Regions from separate parts of the Gordonia alkaliphila genome, predicted to be linked through region 2. Evidence: riboswitches for the same ligand, from Rfam matches in the RefSeq annotation. Region 2 holds a riboswitch; the other holds the start of a gene.
The links. Region 2 has a riboswitch for cyclic di-AMP ahead of ABD989_RS01200 (transglycosylase family protein). Riboswitches for the same ligand answer to the same signal wherever they lie in the genome.
Positions count from the first base shown of each region.

Region 1: it holds a riboswitch for cyclic di-AMP, as region 2 does, so the genes downstream of both, ABD989_RS07955 (C40 family peptidase) here and ABD989_RS01200 (transglycosylase family protein) in region 2, are expected to answer to the same signal.

Region 1 is NZ_BAABIE010000006.1:34,618-43,962, forward strand. It holds gene qcrC (cytochrome bc1 complex diheme cytochrome c subunit) at 1-414, opposite strand, end outside; gene ctaE (aa3-type cytochrome oxidase subunit III) at 463-1,071, opposite strand; gene ABD989_RS07930 (hypothetical protein) at 1,301-1,726, shown strand; gene trpD (anthranilate phosphoribosyltransferase) at 1,723-2,817, shown strand; gene ABD989_RS07940 (Lrp/AsnC family transcriptional regulator) at 2,846-3,124, opposite strand; gene ABD989_RS07945 (DEDD exonuclease domain-containing protein) at 3,036-4,739, opposite strand; gene ABD989_RS07950 (hypothetical protein) at 4,917-5,180, shown strand; cyclic di-AMP (ydaO/yuaA leader) riboswitch at 5,292-5,475, shown strand; gene ABD989_RS07955 (C40 family peptidase) at 5,495-6,073, shown strand; gene ABD989_RS07960 (C40 family peptidase) at 6,204-7,193, shown strand; gene ABD989_RS07965 (hypothetical protein) at 7,195-8,712, shown strand; gene ABD989_RS07970 (glycosyltransferase family 4 protein) at 8,712-9,345, shown strand, end outside.
Region 2 is NZ_BAABIE010000001.1:251,216-260,560, reverse strand. It holds gene ABD989_RS01225 (MFS transporter) at 1-755, shown strand, start outside; gene ABD989_RS01220 (DUF2771 family protein) at 837-1,436, shown strand; gene ABD989_RS01215 (cold-shock protein) at 1,454-1,867, opposite strand; gene ABD989_RS01210 (hypothetical protein) at 1,995-2,204, shown strand; gene ABD989_RS01205 (flavin reductase family protein) at 2,201-2,749, shown strand; cyclic di-AMP (ydaO/yuaA leader) riboswitch at 3,006-3,193, shown strand; gene ABD989_RS01200 (transglycosylase family protein) at 3,231-3,803, shown strand; gene ABD989_RS01195 (hypothetical protein) at 4,020-4,202, opposite strand; gene ABD989_RS01190 (helicase-associated domain-containing protein) at 4,294-6,618, shown strand; gene ABD989_RS01185 (DNA repair helicase XPB) at 6,664-8,307, shown strand; gene ABD989_RS01180 (pyridoxal phosphate-dependent aminotransferase) at 8,321-9,345, shown strand, end outside.

The DNA of each region.
Region 1 (9,345 bases), on a different contig from region 2:
CTTGACCTGTGCCTCGCCGCGGGCGGCGGGCATGCGGCCGGTGGAGACCTGGAAGTACACCGACGCGTCGCCGACACCCAGGAGGGTGGGACCGCGATCCGGCACGCCCTCGAGGTTGACGCCGTGGCAGGTGACGCAGGAGTTGTCGTACAGCTGCTTGCCGGCGGCCACCAGTTCGGCGGACGTGGGCTCGGCCGTGGCGACCTGTGGCTCGGGGGTCAGCAGTCCGGCGAGCAGGCCGGAAGCGACGAGGCCGAACAACAGGAAGGCGGTCGCGCTCGCACGGCGACGCAACTTACGACGCGAGCGGCTGGTGCGCGCGTCCTTCGTTGCGGTGCCGGCGGTCGTGACGCGCTCGTTGGAGGCATCGTCGCCGTCGAGCGGCTGCGACGAACTCGGTGGAGATGATCTCATCGGTGTCTCTCTACTAAGCGATTGGACTGTTTCAGCGGCCGCCGAGGGCTACTGCACGAAGTAAATGACCACGAACAGGGCGATCCAGACCACGTCGACGAAGTGCCAGTAGTACGACACGACGATCGCGGCGGTGGCCTGCGCGGGAGTGAACTTGGAAAGTCGAGTTCGAACGAGCAAGACGACGAATGCCACCAGACCGCCGATCACGTGCAATCCGTGGAAGCCGGTCGCCATGTAGAACACCGAGCCGTACGACGACGACGACAGCGTGACGCCGCCGTCGACGAGTGCGAAGTACTCGTATGCCTGGCCGGCGACGAAGAAGGTGCCCATCACCAAGGTGAGGGTGTACCAACGGCGAAGTCCGAAGACGTCGCCCTTCTCGGCGGCGAAGACGCCCATCTGGCAGGTGACGGAGCTGAGAATCAGCACTGACGTCACTGGGATGGCAAGCCAAAGATTGAGATGAGCGGGCTGTTGAGGCCACTCGACGGAGTTGGCTCGCGCGACGAAATACATCGCGAACAAGCCGGCAAAAAACATCAACTCGCTCGACAACCACACGATGGTGCCGACGCTGACCATGTTCGGTCGGTTCAGCGAATGCACGCGCGAGGTCATGGCGGTTCCTGGGGTACCCACGGCGCTAGTCACATGAGAAGTATGACGGTTCGTAGTAAGCCATGACCACTCGGGTCCCAAATTGGTCCGAAGTAGTTCTGTCGGTGCAGGTCAGGGCTGTTACGTTGTGGGTTGCTCGGCGTGTCTCGGCGGATTTTCCAGTGGTCGTCGGCTGTTCATACGGGCGTGCTCAGGATGCCGTGTCCGGCTGAGACGAGCCTGAAGGTGCGCTGGGGAACGCCCCGTGTTTAAGGAGTGGCAGATGGTGCGTAAGTGGTGGCGTAAGTCGCGGGTGCCGCGGGATGTCGAAGTGGAGCTGGTGGGTGCGCGGATCCTGGCGCGATGCGAGGACGAAGCCGCCGCGGCGTCCTCGGTGTTGGCGCAGGCTGCGATCGAAGGTGCGGACGAGCTGTTGCTGCGGCATGTGGCAGTGGTGCCCGGTGAGGCGGTGGAGGAGTTCGTCCGTCGGTGCGCCGTCGACGGTTACGTGCGTGCTCCCGCGTTGCCTTCGGATCCGGTCGCTCCGGACGGTGCAGTGGCGGTGGCAGTGGCTCGGCTGCAGAAGATCGACGCGCGCAGCGTGTCCGCCGAACGTGCGTTGCTGAGTTCGATGACGGCGCGGTCCGGTGGTGCCTTCGGTGGTTGGGCGGTACTGGCGCCGGGGTCGGTCGCTACTGTGACGGAGTGAGTTCTGAGAATGCCGCTCCCCAGTCCGCACCGTCCTCGCCGGTCGCGTTCACCTGGCCCGCCGTGTTGGGCAAGGTGACCGACGGATTCGATCTGTCTGCAGCAGAAGCCGGATGGGCGATGCGCGAGATCATGTCCGACGCGGCGACCGGTGCGCAGATCGCGGCCTTCGGTGTCGGCGTCAAGATGAAGGGCGCGGCGGCCGCCGAACTGCGCGGCCTGGCCGACACCATGCTGTCCATGGCCAATCGGGTGCAGACCTCGGAGGACGCGCTGGACATCGTCGGCACCGGCGGCGACCGCTCGCATACGGTGAACATCTCGACGATGACGTCGATCGTCGTCGCGGCCGCGGGCGTGCCGGTGATCAAGCACGGCAACCGCGCCGCGTCGTCCAAGAGCGGTGGCGCCGACGTGCTCGAGGCACTCGGGGTGGCGATCAACCTCGGTCCCGAGGCGGTGGAGAAATGCCTGCGCGAGGTCGGGATCGGATTCTGCTTCGCGCCGGTCTTCCACCCGGCGTTCCGGTTCACCGGCCCGCCGCGCAAGCAGATCGGCATTCCGACGGTCTTCAACGTGCTGGGGCCGCTGACCAATCCGGCGGCGCCGCCGGCCGGGCTGATCGGGTGCGCGTTCGCCGACCTCGCGCCGACGCTGGCGGAGACCTTCGCCGGCCGTGGCAATCGCGTGCTGGTGGTGCGCGGCGACGACGGTCTGGACGAGCTGACCACCACGACGACGTCGTCGGTGTGGCAGGTGTTCGACGGCGACGTCCGCGAACTGACGGTGGATCCGACCGATCTGGGTATCGAACTGGTGGAGTTGGCTGCGCTGCAGGGCGGAGACGCGCAAGTGAACGCGCAGGTGGCTCGCGATCTGTTCGGCGGAGCAGTGGGGCCGGTCCGCGACTCGGTGACGCTGAACGCGGCGGCCGCGCTGGTGGCCTTCGAACAGGATCGTCTCTTCACGCAGGCCGAGTTCACCGAGGCGCTGCGTGCGGCGGCGGTTCGGGTGGGTCAGGTGCTGGACTCGGGTGACGCGGCTGCGCGCCTGGACGCCTGGGCTGCGCTGAGCTCGTCCCTGGCGGATTAGCGGCGGCTGTGCGCCGGGGAGGAGTGTGTCACTCCTCCCCGATGGAGAAGCCGCCTTCCACCTCCGAGCTGGAATAGCTGCGGAAGGCGATGTGCGTCGCGCTGCGCTTGACGCCCGGCAGCCGGTTGATCCGGCCGGTCACCACGTCGGCGATCTGATCGTGATCGCGCACCCGGACCTTGGCGATCAGGTCGACGTCGCCGGCGCACGAGTACACCTCAGTGACGCCCGGGATATCGGCGACGGCCTGCGCGGTCTCCGGGATCTGATGAATGTCGGCTCCGATGAGGACGATGGCGGTGATCATGCTCTGAGCCTAAACGAGAGTCTCGCGCCAGCGTGCGGGCCTCGCGGGCGGCCCGGGTGAACTGTCGACGACGTTCGGCCGCCGCGAGCGGCGAGCTCAGCTCCCCGTCCACGGACACCAGGCGGGTACCGGGTTCGCCGATCCACTTCGCGATGAGTGCCACTTCCTCCGGCGGGGCGCCGGCGAGGGGGCCGGCCGAGGATTCCGGCGCTGGAATGTGCTGGGCTCCGGCGACCAGCGTCGCCACCACCGGCATCGGCGGCACGTCGCGCGGCGCACACCCCGCTCCGGCGAGACGACCGTGTCGCACGACGGCGAACTCCCACCCGCCGCCCTCGGCGGGTCGGGCGAGGACGAGCTCGTCGAGGCGGGCGATCGCCGACAGGCGCTGACAGCGGGCCAGCGCATCGATGGTGGCCGCCAAGGCGTCTCGAGCGCGCGCGGCGGTCTCGAAGCGTCGTGCGTCGGCCAGCTCGGCGAGGCGCTGCGTCAAGGTGTCCAGGACGTCGTCGGAGCGGCCCGCGAGCAACTCGCGCAATTGGCCCGGGTCCGCGGCGGCCTCGGTGACCGACGCGGCGATCTCGGCGGCCATCGTTCGGCCGGAGACCGGCCCGAAGCAGACCTCGCTCGGCGTGCGGCTGACCTTCAGGCGCGGAACCTGGTCGCCGGTGAGAGTGATCCACCAGCCGCGGTGCGGATTGGCCGAGCGTCGATTGAAGGTGGGTTTGTGCGCGGCGATCAAGGTCAGCTCCCGCACGCCGGCCTCCAGGGCGTGGGCGCACTCGATGTGGTCCACCCGCTCGGCGAGGCCCACCATCTGCGCCATCCGGGCCCGGGTGTCGGCACCGGTGAAGTAGCTGCCCACGCGGCGCCGCAGATTCACCGCGGTCCCTATATAGAGGACCTCGTCGCCCGGACCGCGGAACAGGTAGACGCCGGGGCGGTCGGGGAGTCCGTCGGCCAGCGACCGTTTGGCGCGTAGCGCGGGCGTGCCCCGCGGCAGATAAGCCGTGAGATCGCGATAGGTGCGGACATCCTGATTGCCGACCCGCTCGAGGAGATGGTGGAAGACCTCGACGGTGGCGCGGGCGTCGTCGAGCGCCCGGTGCGTGGGTCGCACCGTGACGTCGAACAGGTCGGCCAGGGCGCCGAGCTTGACCGTCGGAGCCTCCTGGCGGGTGAGGATCCGGCGGGCCATCGCCACCGTGCACAACGCCGCCGGAAACGACCAGGGGAGATGCTGGCGGGCGGCGGCCCGTTTCAGGAAGCCGACGTCGAATCGTGCGTTGTGCGCGACGAGGACGGCGCCGCGGGCGAACTCGAAGAAGGAGGGCAGCACCTCCTCTATGCGCGGGGCATCGTGCACCATCGCGGAGGTGATGCCGGTGAGGGTGACGATCTGCGGCGGAATGCTCCGCCCCGGATCGACGAGAGTGCCGAACTCGCCGAGGATCTCGCCGCCGCGGATCTTGACCGCACCGATCTCGGTGATCGCGTCGTTGTCCGGGCTGCCGCCGGTGGTCTCGAGGTCGACGACGACCAGGGTGAGGTCGGCGAGCGAGGCCGAGGCGAACGCCTCGTCCCCGGGAAGGTCGGCGAAACTCAACTGAACCATGACCGCACATTAGTTCGATCCTCCGACAAGAAGCGGGCGCGGTTCGCCGGGCGGAATTGTCGGGGGTCCGCAATACCCTGCAGTCGAGGTTGAGCCTTCCGGCGCGACACGACGACCGATTCGGCCGCGAAACTGACAATCTGTGCGGCCTGACGGTGAAATGAGAGGTAGATCACAATGAGGATCGACTGCGCGACCTGTCCGGCCCGGAACCGGGCCTGCGACGGCTGTCTGATGCAGGTGCTGTTCGCGCCTCTGGCCAGGGACTATGGTCCCGACGATGAGTGGGGGACGGCGGATTTCGAGATCGCCGACGCGGTGGATGTGCTGGTCGCCACCGATCTGATCACCGAAACCGCTGGTCGTCGCGCGAAATCCGACATCGCCGCAGTTCACACCGGGTTCCCGGAGGGACGGCGAGGCTATCTTCGTGCGGTGTGAGGAACCGGGGTGCCGCGTCGAGCGGGTGGATCGGTGGACATCGGGCCCACCGGTTTCGTAATCTTTCTGAGACCTACCGAGAAGTCGCCCCCAACCAGGGGGACGCCGATCGGAAGGACACCGCCTAATCGGCTTCCCGGATGCGTGGAAGACGAACCGGGGACCCACTCTTTTCCGGGGTGCGACCGCAAGGACGCGCGCCGGATCCGGGGTGAATCGCGGGTGACACCGCGTAGGGCCAACTCTTCCGGCCCGAATCCGACAGCTAACCCGGTCGGCGGTCAAGGGAGAATCAACCAAGGAGAACCGTTTCCGTGGCGAAACACCGTATCGAAAAGCCCAGTGGCGCCGTGAAGACCGCCAAGACCGCCGTGATCGCTGGATCGATCGCCGTCGGCGCCCTCGCGCTTGCCGCCGGGCCTGCCGATGCAGCGCCGATCTCGATTCCGGGCGTGGGCGACTTCGACCTTCCGGGTGTCGACGACAGCCAGATTCCTCAGCAGTTCAAGCAGGGCGCTCCCCAGGGCGGCGTGCTCAACAGCCGGCCAGCCCGCGCCCAGAAGGCGCTGCGCGCCGCTGAGTCGAAGATCGGTTCGCCCTACTCGTACGGTGCCGCCGGTCCGAACGCCTTCGACTGCTCGGGCCTGGTCTACTGGTCCTACAAGCAGGCAGGCAAGACCATTCCCCGCGACAGCTACGGCCAGCTCGGCGGCGGCGCTCCGGTGGCCTCGCTCGCGGCTGCCAAGCCCGGCGACGTCCTGATCTTCAACGGCGGCGGCCACGCCGGCATCTACGCGGGCAACGGCATGTTCGTGCACTCGTCGACCTACGGTGTGCCGGTCAAGCGCGACAAGGTCAAGGCCTGGGCGCTGACAGGCATCCGCCGCTACTGAGCGGAGCCGTAAGATTTCACTTTCACCCCGAACGAGCCGTGTGCCGAGCGCACACGGCTCGTTCTGGTGGTTTGGAGGAGACTTTCTCGTGACTGTTGCACGACGCACCCTTCCGTTCGTCGCGGCCCTGATGGCCGCGGCGACCTTGGCGACGACGCAGCCCGGCCCGGTGTTCGCCGAGCCGACGGGCGGACCGCAGTCGGTGCTCGCCCGGTACAAGCAGATGTCGATTCAGGCGGAGAAGTCCGCGGAAGCGATGAACAAGGCGCAGGTCGAGTACGATAAGCAGCGCGGTGTGGTGGTGACCCAGCGCAAGGCCTCGGTGAGCGCGCAGCGCCGCCTGGACGCGGCGAACGCCAAGATGAGCGCGGCGCAGACCAAACTCGATGCCTTGGCCCGCGCCAGCTATCGCGGAGCGCGCGTCAACCGGCTGTACGCGGTGCTGGTCTCCGACTCGCCGCAGGATCTGCTGAACAACATGTCCGATCTGGAGGTCCTGTCGCGGCAGTCGGCGGCGGATCTGAAGTCCATCAAGGGCATCGCGAAGGACGCGTCGAACGCCAAGAAGTCCGCTGATCAGGCTGCCGCTGCGGCGTCGACCGCGGTGAAGGACGCCGCACGCAAGCGCGGCGACCTGCAGGCCAAGCAGGCGGACTTGCAGTTGGAAGCCGTGGCGGTGCGCGCGGTCTACAAGTCGATGACCGGTAAGGAACTGGCCGCCCTGCGCGGTCCCAAGTACTCCTTCGACGCGAAGGCCGTGCCCAAGGGCACCTCGCCGGCGACCGTGGCGGTACACGCCGCCCTGAGCCGCGTCGGTGATCCGTACGTCTGGGGCGCCACCGGCCCCGACGAATTCGACTGCTCCGGCCTCATGCTGTGGGCCTACAAGCAGGCGGGCAAGACCATCCCGCGCACCAGCGAAGCGCAGTTGGCCGGCGGCAAGGCCGTCGACCGCAAGGACATCAAGCCCGGTGATCTGATCATCTATTACCCCGACGCCCACCACGTGGGTCTGTACGTGGGCAACGGATACGTGATTCACGCCTCGACCTTCGGCGTCCCGGTGGCCGTGGTGCCGATCGACAAGGCCGGTCCGTACAACAGCGCACGACGGTACTGACTTGACGCGTGTCGGCCGCCGCCTCGTGGCGGCCCCGGTCCTTCTCGCCGCCCTCGTCGGGGGCGTCACGGCGTGCGGCAGTGCGGAGCCGGCGCCGAGCCCGTCGTCGACGACCTCGCTGTACACCACCGCGCCGAACGCCTACGAGGAGCAGCGGGATGCCGGCGTCACACGCCTGCTCGACGCGCTGAGCGCAGCCCTGACCTCCGGTGATCGGGCACAGCTCGACGCGCTCATCGACCCGCTGGCCACCCCGGAGTTCCGGCGCTCGATGGAGACCGCGGCCGCCGACCTCGGTCCGAAGCCCACCCCCACGAGCAGTCGAACCCGGGCCGATGCAGCGGCCCCGTCGAGCCGGGCCGGCTCGTCCAACGAGTCGGCCCCGTCCAGCGCCCCGGCCCCGTCGAAGCCGCCGGCGCCGACGCGCGGGGATCCGCTGGTGCTGCGCACGCTGACCTACCGACTGGCCCCGAACACCGGTGCCGACCGCCTCATCGGGGGTGCGCTCGGCATCGGGCTGAGCGAGGCCGGCAGTACCGACTCCTGGGTCTCGGCCGTCACGCTGAGCTATGCGCTCGGCGGCACGTCGCGGCCCGGCGTGGACGAGCCGGTGATCGAGATCGACCAGATCCTGGCGTTCGCCCGGTACGGCGAGGACTGGAAGCTCCTCGGCGACGGCGCCCTGATCCCCGCTGCCGACGTCGACCCGGACGCGCCGACCCGTCCGCCGCAGCTCCCGCCGTGGGCGTTCCCCGGTCTCCGAGTGGTGGACGTGACGAGTGCGGGCGGGACCTCCGCGGTGCTGTCGTATCCGGGGACCGAACCGACGGTGGCTAAGGTGCGCAAGCAACTCGCGCCGGCGATCGACGGCGTCACCGACTTCTGGGGCGGCGAATGGACCCGGCGCGCCGTGGTGATGGCCACCGGCACCGGGGCGCAGTTCGCCGGGTTCACGCGGACCGAACAGGGCCAGACGTCGGCGGCGGCCGCCGCCACGGTCTACGACGCCGTCGACCGCGGATCGCGCACCGTGACCGGTCAGCGCGTGGTGCTCTCGCCGGCCGCCGGTCAGCTGTCCGAATCCGGGGTGGCGGTGATCCTGCGGCACGAGCTGTTCCACGTCGCGACCCGGATCGACACCGTCGCCGACGCGCCGATGTGGCTCACCGAGGGGGTGGCCGAGTACGTGGGCCGACGCGGCAGCACGGGCTCGCTCACCGATCTGGCTCCGGACCTGGCGGTGCAGGTCGCCGCCGGAACACTGCCCGACGAGCTGCCCGCCGACTCCGCCTTCGCGGTCGACACCGCCGCGGCGCGGGTCGCGTACCAGACCGCATGGTCGTTCGCGGCCTTCGTCGCCGACGAATACGGTGAGGACCGGCTCCGGACGATGTACGCGGCGGTGGCACAGGAAGGCGACACGGGGAGAGTTACTGCGGCGCTGGAGAAGTCGTTAGGGTCGAGCGAGGAATCGGTGATCGACGAGTGGCAGTCGTGGCTGCGGAGTGAGGTGCGCTGATGCAGCGGACGCTGTTGCTGACGAATGACTTTCCGCCCCGCCCGGGCGGCATCCAGTCCTATCTGGAGAATCTGATCGCGCACCTGCCGGCCGACGACGTGATCGTCTACGCCCCGCGGTGGAAGGGCTGCGAGGCCTACGACGCCGCCGCCCCGTACCGCATCGTCCGACACCCGGGGACGCTCATGCTGCCGAACCGGAGCGTGGCCCGGCGCGCGGCAGAGCTGGTGCGCGAGAACGACATTCACACGGTCTGGTTCGGCGCCGCCGCCCCGCTGGCGGTGCTCGGACCGGTGCTGCGTAACGCCGGCGCCCAGCGCATCGTGGCCAGCACGCACGGGCACGAGGTCGGCTGGTCGATGCTCCCCGGGGCTCGGCAGGTGCTGCGCATCATCGGCGAGACCGCCGATGTGATCACCTTCGTCAGTCGGTACACCCGGGGCCGGTTCGCCTCGGCCTTCGGGCCGCGTGGCGCACTGGAGTATCTGCCGTGCGGCGTCGACGTCGATCGGTTCGCGCCGAATGCCGCTGCGCGCCAAGAGCTTCGGGATCGCTACGGGCTGGGGGAGGCGCCGGTGGTGCTGTGCCTGTCGCGACTGGTCCCGCGCAAGGGACAGGACGTCCTGATCAAGG
Region 2 (9,345 bases):
GCCTGTGGGGCAACGGCACCATCCGCATCCTCACCGGCTTCCTGACCCTCTACATCGCGTTCTACGCCAAGGCGCAGTCCGGCTCCAGCGGCTGGGCACAGCTGATGATGCTCGGCGCCGTCGGCGCCGCCGCCGGTATCGGCAACGGCATCGGCAACGGCATCGGCACCCGCCTGGAACTCAAGCACCCGCCGCGCATCATCGTCGCCAGCACCGGCGCGGCGGCCGGTGCCGCCGTGCTCACCGCGATCTTCGGCTCATTGCTGATGGTGGTCATCGCGGCGTTGATCGCCTCGGGCGTGAGCGCGATCGCCAAGGTCTGCTTGGACTCCACCATTCAGGACGACCTGCCCGAGGCCTCCCGCGCGTCGGCCTTCGGTCGTTCCGAGACCGTCCTCCAGCTGTGCTGGGTGCTCGGCGCCAGTCTCGGCGTGGTGCTGCCCACCACCCTGTGGATCGGCTTCACCGTGGTCGCGGTCCTGATGGCGGCCGGTTTCGCCCAGACCGTCATGACCAGTCGCGGCGCCACCCTGGTGCCGGGCGTCGGTGGACGACGTCCCACCGAGCCCGCCCCCACCGCGGGCTTCGCCACGGTGCCCACTCCCCCGGGCCCCGCATCCACGCGTCCCTTCCCGATCGACGACGCTCCGTCCGAGCGGCCCACCGCCGCGCAGCGGTCGGCGCGTCCTTCTCCCGCCCCGAATACCGCCCGCCCGCCCGTCACCCGACCGCAGCGTCGGCACCGGCCCGACTAGTCCGGGCACCCCCGAGAACGTCCTATCCAGATACGTCCCACCCAGAGAACGTCCCGGCAACTACGACAGTGAGGTCCCCCGGTGTCCCTGCAGCCCGCAGATAAGAAGGCGCTGACCATTCTGGCCGCGGTCGGCGCGGTCATGGTGATCGTCATCGCCGTCGCCACCGCCCTCCTGGTGCGGGCGATGCCCGAGACCGATCCGAAGATCTCGGTGGCGGCGGGCACCGAGTATCAGCAGGTGTCACCGTCGTACTGGTGCACTCTGCAGATGGACGCCTGCCGGCCTGCGTACCTGAGTCTCGAACAACTCGCCGCACTGCCGGTCACCGTGTTCCCGGTGCCGATCGACGAGAGCTTGGTGCTGTCGGTGCCGTCGGAGATCGCGACCAAGCCGTGGACGCTTACCGCGCTCTACGCCACCTCCCGCGGCATCCAGCCGGTGACCTGGATCAAGACCACCGGCGACGCGTACACCGAGATCCTGCCGTCCACGCAGCACCGCGTGCTCCTGGGCATCGAGGTGAAGCCGTTCTCCGCCGTGGTCGAGGATGCGCCCGACGGTCTCGAATCCGGGCAGGGCACCATCCCGTTCCGCGGCCATTACGCGGTGGACACCCGGCCGAAGGGCTTCTCGGTGACGAACGAGACGGTGCTGGGCGAGATCCGCGGCACCGCGTAGCGAAAGCTCGTGACCGGTTAGCGGTCGAGCTCGCGGGTCACCGCGCGGACCACCTCGGAGATACGCCGAGCGGTCTTGCGGTCCGGGTAGCGACCGTTGCGCAGGTCGGGCTGCACCTTGCCCTCGAGCAGGGTGATGAGGTCGGCGATCAGGCCGTGCAGTTCGTCGGGCGTGTGCTTCTTGGTGGCCGCCCGCTGGTTCTCCCGCACATTGCGCGCCACGCTGGGCGCCGCGTCGAGCACGGTGACCCGCAGCGCCTGCGGTCCCTGGCGGCCGGCCGCCATGTCGAACTCGACCCGTTGGCCGGCTTTGAGCGCGTCGACGTCCGCGGGCAGCGCCGAGGAACGGACGTACACGTCCTCCCCGCCCTCCTGCGACAGGAAACCGAACCCCTTGGCGGGGTCGTACCACTTCACGTGACCGCTCGGCACAGTGCTCACCTTCAAACTGCTCGGACCAACTCATCAGAATGCGCCCCGCCCGCCACTGCAGATGTCCGCGGGGCGAGCTCGAGGCGCACTTTCGACCGATGGTACGCGTCGGACTACCGTGGATCTCATGCAGACCCAGAAGTCCTCGGCGCTGTTGCCCACGGCCGTGATCCTGGTCGTCATCGGATTCGTCGCCAGCATCGCCCTGCTGTTCCCCGCGGTGCGCGAGTCGAATCAGGCGATCGTGACCCTCACCTACATCCTCGCGATGGGCGCACCCATCGGCTTGCTGCTGGCTCTCGTCTTCGCCCTGATCTCCGGGCGTCGCAGCCGATGACCGACGGACCGTCGCCGCTGGTGCCGGTCGGCGACCCCGGCGCGCTCAAACGCGCGTACAGCTGCTTCCCGTCCGGCGTCGTGGCCGTGTGCCGTCGGACGACGGTCGACGGTCCCGATTTCCCGGCGGGCACCGACATCGGCATGGCGGCGAGTTCGTTCACCACCGTCTCCCTCGATCCGCCCCTGGTGTCGGTGGCGGTACGCCACGAGTCGGCCACCTGGCCGCTGCTGCGCGACGCGGACGAACTCGGTGTCAGCGTGTTCGCCGAGCACCAGGGCGACCTGGCCCGCCAGTTGGCCGGACACCCGGACCGACGGTTCGCCCGGGTGCGCCCGGTGGCCCTCTCCAGCGGTGCACTGTTCATCCCGGGCGGCACCGCTCACCTGCTCTGCACGGCCGCCGGCGAGCTGCCGGCCGGCGACCACACCGTAGTACTGCTGGAGATCCAGTCGCTGCGCAGCGATCCGACGGTGGAGCCGCTGGTCTTCCACGCGAGCACGTTCCGAGCACTGGAAGCCCGCCGCGCCCTCGACGGCGCGTGAGGCGAGTGGCCCGGGCCTCAATCTGGTTGTGACCTTAGTCACATCACGGGGAGATAACGAACCGGCTACGGGACGACCATCAGCACCGTGAACTGCGGAGATACCGAAACAGGCCGAAACCGGCCAGTAGGTAGGGGAAAAACCCCTCCTTCCGACTAGGTGACTTCCCCCGAATGGATTACGTAGTGTTCATTCCGGTCGCCCTCGGGCACCGACAAATACACATCACCCGGCGGTCGCGCCCAACCTCGTTCCGCCACCGGGTACACCGAACAATTCAGTTCAGGAACGAGGGCGGGGGACCCACCATCCCTCCGGATACCGGCGGACCGTCACCGACGGATCGCCTTGGGGTTAAGTCCAGACCGGGCCTCCCGGACCGGACCGAGCACCTCTCAGCTCGAACCCGACAGCTCACTTCGCAGGCGCGTGGAGAGAGGAAACTCAAACAGCAATGGCACGTCACGCTAAGCAGTCGTTCATGTCCAGCAAGACCGTCGCGAAGGTCGCTCTGACCTCCGCAGTCCTCGGCGGCGGCGCCGCGCTCCTCGGTGGCGGCAACGCCTCGGCCGCGACCGACGCCGAGTGGGACCGCGTCGCACAGTGCGAGTCCGGCGGTAACTGGGCCATCAACACCGGTAACGGCTACTACGGCGGCCTGCAGTTCAGCCCGAGCACCTGGACCGGCCACGGCGGCGGCCAGTTCGCCCCGAGCGCCCACCAGGCCAGCAAGGCCGAGCAGATCGTGGTCGCCGAGCGCGTCCTCGCCAGCCAGGGCAAGGGCGCTTGGCCGTCGTGCGGTGTCGGCCTGTCCGGCCACACCCCCCGCCAGGCCCCGGCCACGCCGTCGACCCCGTCGCTGCCGAAGCTGAAGGACCGCGCGGACGCACCGAAGGCCGACGACGCCAAGGACACCAACGACGCCATCTCGCAGGCACGCGCCGGCAGCCCCGAACTGCGCTCGGCCGCCGATGCCCTCGCGAAGTCGGGCTACAAGCTCGATCAGGGCCAGCTGGACCTGTTCAACGACAACAAGGGCCTGCTCGGTCTCTGATCCGAGTCGGCCGCGCCGGACACCGGCGCACAGACCAAGGAACCCCGCACCATCGGTGCGGGGTTCCTGTGCATCTGCCGGGCGGCGGTATCGGTCGAGCGGACTGCAGCCCTCGGGCGACGGCGCCCAGACCGATCGATTCCGCGCCGGACCGACTCTGGACACGCCGAAACCCCGTGCCTACTCAGGCACGGGGTTTCGCTCGTCAGTTCCGGATCAGCGGTTGATGACGGTGTGCGATTGAATGAAGGGCAGCTCGCTCGCCGGCACCGGGAACGGGTTCTCGTTGCCGAACGGCGACAGTGCACCGGCGAGATGCGCGGTGAACTCGGTGACGGCGTGATCCTCTACCGCCACATCCGGCCAGCCATTGTCCACGTAAGTATTCTTCTTAGCCACGGCCTCATTGTGCCATGCGTCCCGAGGCACCGGCGCAGGGACCGGGAAAGCCGGGGTCGGTGGCGAAGACCACGTCGGTAGGATTGTCCGGATGAGAACGGACAGCTCCCTGCGCGGCCTGGCCGAGGCGCTGGCCGACCGCTCCGATGCCGACCTCGCCGCCCTGTTGACGCGGCGCGGCGACCTCGCCTCGCCCCCGCCGCGCGGCACGGCGGTCTTGGCGCAGCGTGCCCTGTCGGCGTCGTCGATCGCACAGGCCGGGGAGAGTCTGGACCTGGCGACGGTGGCGGTGATCGAAGCCTTCCTCGAGTGCGGCTCGGACACCGCGCGCAACGACGTGATCGGACCGGTGACCCGCGATCAACTCGTCGCCGCCCTCGGCCGCCGACTCAAACGACCGGCCCTGGACGCCCGCCTGGCCGATCTGGTTGCCCAGGGCCTGATCTGGGATTCGGGAGCGGGTACCGCACGCAAACCGGCGTGGATCGCCGGCATCCATCTCCCGGCCGCACTCCCCTGGCGCGGACACCACCTGGTGGGCCCGCTCGCCACCGCCACACCCGAGCAGATTCAGGACGTGATCGACGGCCTCGACGAACGGCCGCGTGAACTGCTGGCGACGCTCACCGTCGGCTCCCCGCTGGGCCGCAGCCGCGACGCGGCCCCCGACGCCGATGCCGACGCCCCCGTCCCCCGGCTGATCCGCGCCGGCCTGCTGGCCCGGATCGACGAGCAGACCGTGGAACTGGTCCCGATGGTCGGCCGCTTGCTCCGCGGCGAGCCCCCGCTGCCGACCGCCGTGCTGGCACCCCCGCCGATGAGCGGCGGCCCCGGCCGCTTCGGCCCGGCCGACGTGGATGCCGCAGGCGCCGGCGAGGCCCTGGAACTGATCCGCCACAGCGCCACCCTGCTCGAGGTGCTCGGCCAGCACCCGGCCGCCATTCTGAAGTCCGGCGGCCTCGGCATCCGGGAACTGCGGCGGCTGGCCAAGGCCACCGGGCTGCCGGTGGCGCGAGTCGGTCTTCTGGTGGAGATCCTGGCCGCACACCGCCTCCTGGACTCCGGCCACCCCGAACCCGAACCGGCCGAGGCCACCGGCGAACCGGTCTTCGCGCCGACCGTCGGCGTCGACGCGTGGCTGCACAGCACGGCCGAACGGAAGTGGCACGGTCTGGCCCAAGCCTGGCTGGACCTGAATCGTCGGCCCTGGCAGATCGGCGACACCGACCGCGACGGCACCACCCTCGCGGCCCTGTCGAGCGAGTTGTTCGACGCCACCGCACCCGTCACCCGACGCCAGGTCCTCGAGTTGCTGGCGGAGGCACCGGAGGCCGCCCCCGTGGAGGTCGACGCCCTCGTCGCGAACCTGGCCTGGCGACACCCGCGGCACCTGCGCCGGTGGACGCGGCGATTCGTCGGCGAGACCCTCGCCGAGGCCCGCGATCTCGGACTGGTGGCGCACGGCGCCCTGACCGCGCCCGCTCGCCTCCTGCTGGCCGGAAGCGACGACGAGGACGACGCGGCCGCCGCGATCCTGGCGGCCATGCTCACCGCGCTACCGACGCCGGTGGAGCACTTCCTGGTCCAGGCCGATCTGACCCTCATGGTCCCCGGACCGATGACGGCCGAGCTGGCCGACCAGGTGGAGGCCATCGCCGACCTCGAATCGGGTGGCGCGGCCTCGGTGTATCGCATCAGCGAGAGCAGCCTGCGTCGCGCGTTCGACGCGGGGCGGTCCGGCGCGGAGATCAAGGCCCTGCTCGAGGCCCGCTCCCGCACGCCGGTGCCGCAGTCGCTGACCTTCCTCGTCGACGACGTGGCGCGCAGTCACGGCAGCCTGCGCGTCGGGGTCGCCGCCGCCTTCGTACGGTGCGAGGATCCGGCGCTGCTGGCCGAGGTGCTGCGCAGCGACGCGGCCGCGGAGGTGGCCCTGCGCGCCCTCGCCGCGACCGTCGCCGTGTCCCCGGCTCCGGTGCGCGAGGTGGTCGACGCCCTGCGGCGCGGCGGTTTCGTGCCGGCCGGCGAGGACTCCAGCGGCGCCCTGGTGGATCTGCGCAGCCGCGGCGTCCGCGTAGCCGCCCGCGCGCGCAGTGCCCGACTGCCGCGGCGTCGCAGCAAACTCGGCCTCGGGCAGGCCGAGACCATCGTCGGCCGGCTGCGCGCCGCCGACCGCGCCGAGCAGGTGCCGCGCTCGTCCATCACGACCAGCGGCGACGAGAACACGACGGCCCTGATCCAGCTGGCGCTGCGCACCGGGCGGTCGGTGCGGCTGGGCTACGTCGACGCCCAGGGCGCGGCCAGCCGACATCTGGTGAAGCCGAAGGCCCTGCAGGCCGGCCAGCTCATCGGCGCCTCCGACGAAGCCGACGATGCGAGTTTCCTCCTGCACCGGATCACCGGCCTCGAACTGCTGTGACGCACCCCGGGTGGCCGCGGCGCGTCGAACCTGGACAATGGGCATGTGACTGACGGACCCCTCATCGTTCAATCGGACAAGACGGTACTGCTGGAGATCGACCATCCGCAGGCCGGTGCCGCGCGCGCCGCGATCGCTCCGTTCGCCGAACTCGAGCGCGCGCCCGAGCACGTGCACACCTATCGGGTCACCCCGCTGGCGCTGTGGAACGCGCGGGCGGCCGGCCACGACGCCGAGCAGGTGGTCGACGCCCTGGTCACCTACTCGCGGTACCCGGTGCCGCAGCCGCTGCTGGTCGACATCGTCGACACCATGGGCCGGTTCGGTCGCCTGCAGCTGGCCAAGCACCCGGCGCACGGTCTGGTGCTGATCTCCCTGGACCGCGCGGTCCTCGAGGAGGTGCTGCGCAACAAGAAGGTCGCCCCCATGCTCGGCGCACGCATCGACGACGACACCGTGGTGGTGCACCCGTCCGAGCGCGGCCGCCTCAAGCAGGTGCTGCTCAAGATCGGCTGGCCCGCCGAGGACCTCGCCGGCTACGTCGACGGCGAAGCGCACGACATCGACCTGGCGCAGGACGACTGGGAGCTGCGCGACTACCAGCAGATGGCCGCCGACTCGTTCTGGGCGGGCGGCTCGGGCGTGGTGGTGCTCCCCTGCGGCGCGGGCAAGACCATGGTCGGCGCGGCCGCCATGGCCAAGGCCGGCGCCACCACGCTGATCCTGGTGACCAACACCGTCGCCGGACGGCAGTGGAAGCGCGAGCTGATCGCGCGCACCACGCTGACCGAGGACGAGATCGGCGAGTACTCGGGCGAGCGCAAGGAGATCCGCCCGGTCACCATCGCGACCTACCAGGTGATGACGCGTAAATCCAAGGGCGAGTACAAGAATCTGGATCTGTTCGACTCCCGCGACTGGGGCCTGATCATCTACGACGAGGTGCATCTGCTGCCCGCCCCCGTCTTCCGGATGACCGCCGATCTGCAGTCGCGCCGTCGTCTCGGCCTGACCGCGACGCTGGTCCGCGAGGACGGCCGCGAGGGCGACGTCTTCAGCCTCATCGGCCCCAAGCGCTACGACGCCCCGTGGAAGGACATCGAGGCGCAGGGCTGGATCGCCCCCGCCGACTGCGTCGAGGTCCGGGTGACCATGTCCGACGACGAGCGCCTGCAGTACGCGGTGGCCGAGGCCGACGCCAAGTACAAGCTCTGCTCCTCCGCCCACTCGAAGCTGCGCGTGGTCCGCTCGATCCTGGAGCAGCACCGCGGTGCGCCGACCCTGGTGATCGGCGCCTACATCGACCAGCTGGAGGAGTTGGGGCGCGAGCTCGACGCCCCGGTGATCCAGGGGTCCACCCGCAACGCCGAGCGGGAGAAGCTCTTCGACGCGTTCCGGCGCGGCGAGATCGACACGCTGGTGGTCTCCAAGGTGGCCAACTTCTCCATCGACCTCCCGGAGGCCTCGGTGGCGATCCAGGTCTCGGGCACCTTCGGGTCCCGACAGGAGGAGGCCCAGCGCCTCGGCCGCCTGCTGCGCCCCAAGGCCGACGGCGGCCAGGCGCACTTCTACTCGGTGGTCTCCCGGGACAGCCTCGACGCCGACTACGCGGCGCACCGCCAGCGTTTCCTGGCCGAGCAGGGCTACGCCTACCGGATCATCGACGCCGGCGATCTGCCGCTGGTCTGAGACGGGAGCACCCATGACCCAGGAGCAGTCGGCGCCCCTCGTCGGGCGCCTGCAGCCGTTCGCCGAGACCATCTTCGCCGAGATGTCGGCGCTGGCCGCCCGGCACGACGCCATCAACCTCGGCCAGGGCTTTCCGGACACCGACGGGCCCGCCTCGATGCTGTCCGCGGCCCAGGAGGCCATCGCCACCGGCCACAATCAGTACCCGCCGGGCATCGGCGTGGCGGCGCTGCGGGAGGCGGTCAGTGAGCAGCAGGCCCGCGACTACGGCCTGCAGTACGACCCGGACACGCAGGTGCTGATCACCGTCGGCGCCACCGAGGCCATCGCCGGGGCCGTCCTGGGACTGGTGGAGCCGGGCCGCGAGGTGATCATGATCGAGCCGTACTACGACGCCTACGCTGCGACCGTGGCGCTGGCCGGGGCCGTGCGACGCACCGCCGGCCTGGTGCCCGACGGCGACGGTTTCCGCCTCGATCTGGATGCCCTGCGCGCCGCGTTCACCTCGAACACGGCCGCGGTGATCGTGAACTCGCCGCACAACCCGACCGGCACGGTGCTGACCGACGACGAACTCGCCGAGATCGCGCGCCTGTGCATCGCGCACGACGTCGTCGCGATCACCGACGAGGTCTACGAGCATCTGGTCTTCGGCGAGCGCACCCATCGGTCGCTGGCGACCTTCGACGGCATGGCCGAGCGCACCCTGCGCATCTCGAGCGCCGCCAAGACCTTCCACGTGACCGGTTGGAAGGTCGGTTGGATCAGCGGGCCCGCCGACCTGGTCGCCGCCGCCCGCGGCGCCAAGCAGTATCTGAGCTACGTGGGCAGCGGGCCGTTCCAGCCTGCGGTGGCCCTGGCCCTGCGCACCGAATCGGCGTGGGTCGCCGACCAGACGCGAGACCTTGCCCGACGGCAGGTGGCCCTGTCCGCGGCGCTGGCCGACGCCGGTTTCGGCGTGCACTCCACCGACGGCACCTACTTCGTGCTGGCCGATCCGCGGCCGCTCGGCTACACCGACGGCGCCGCCCTCTGCCG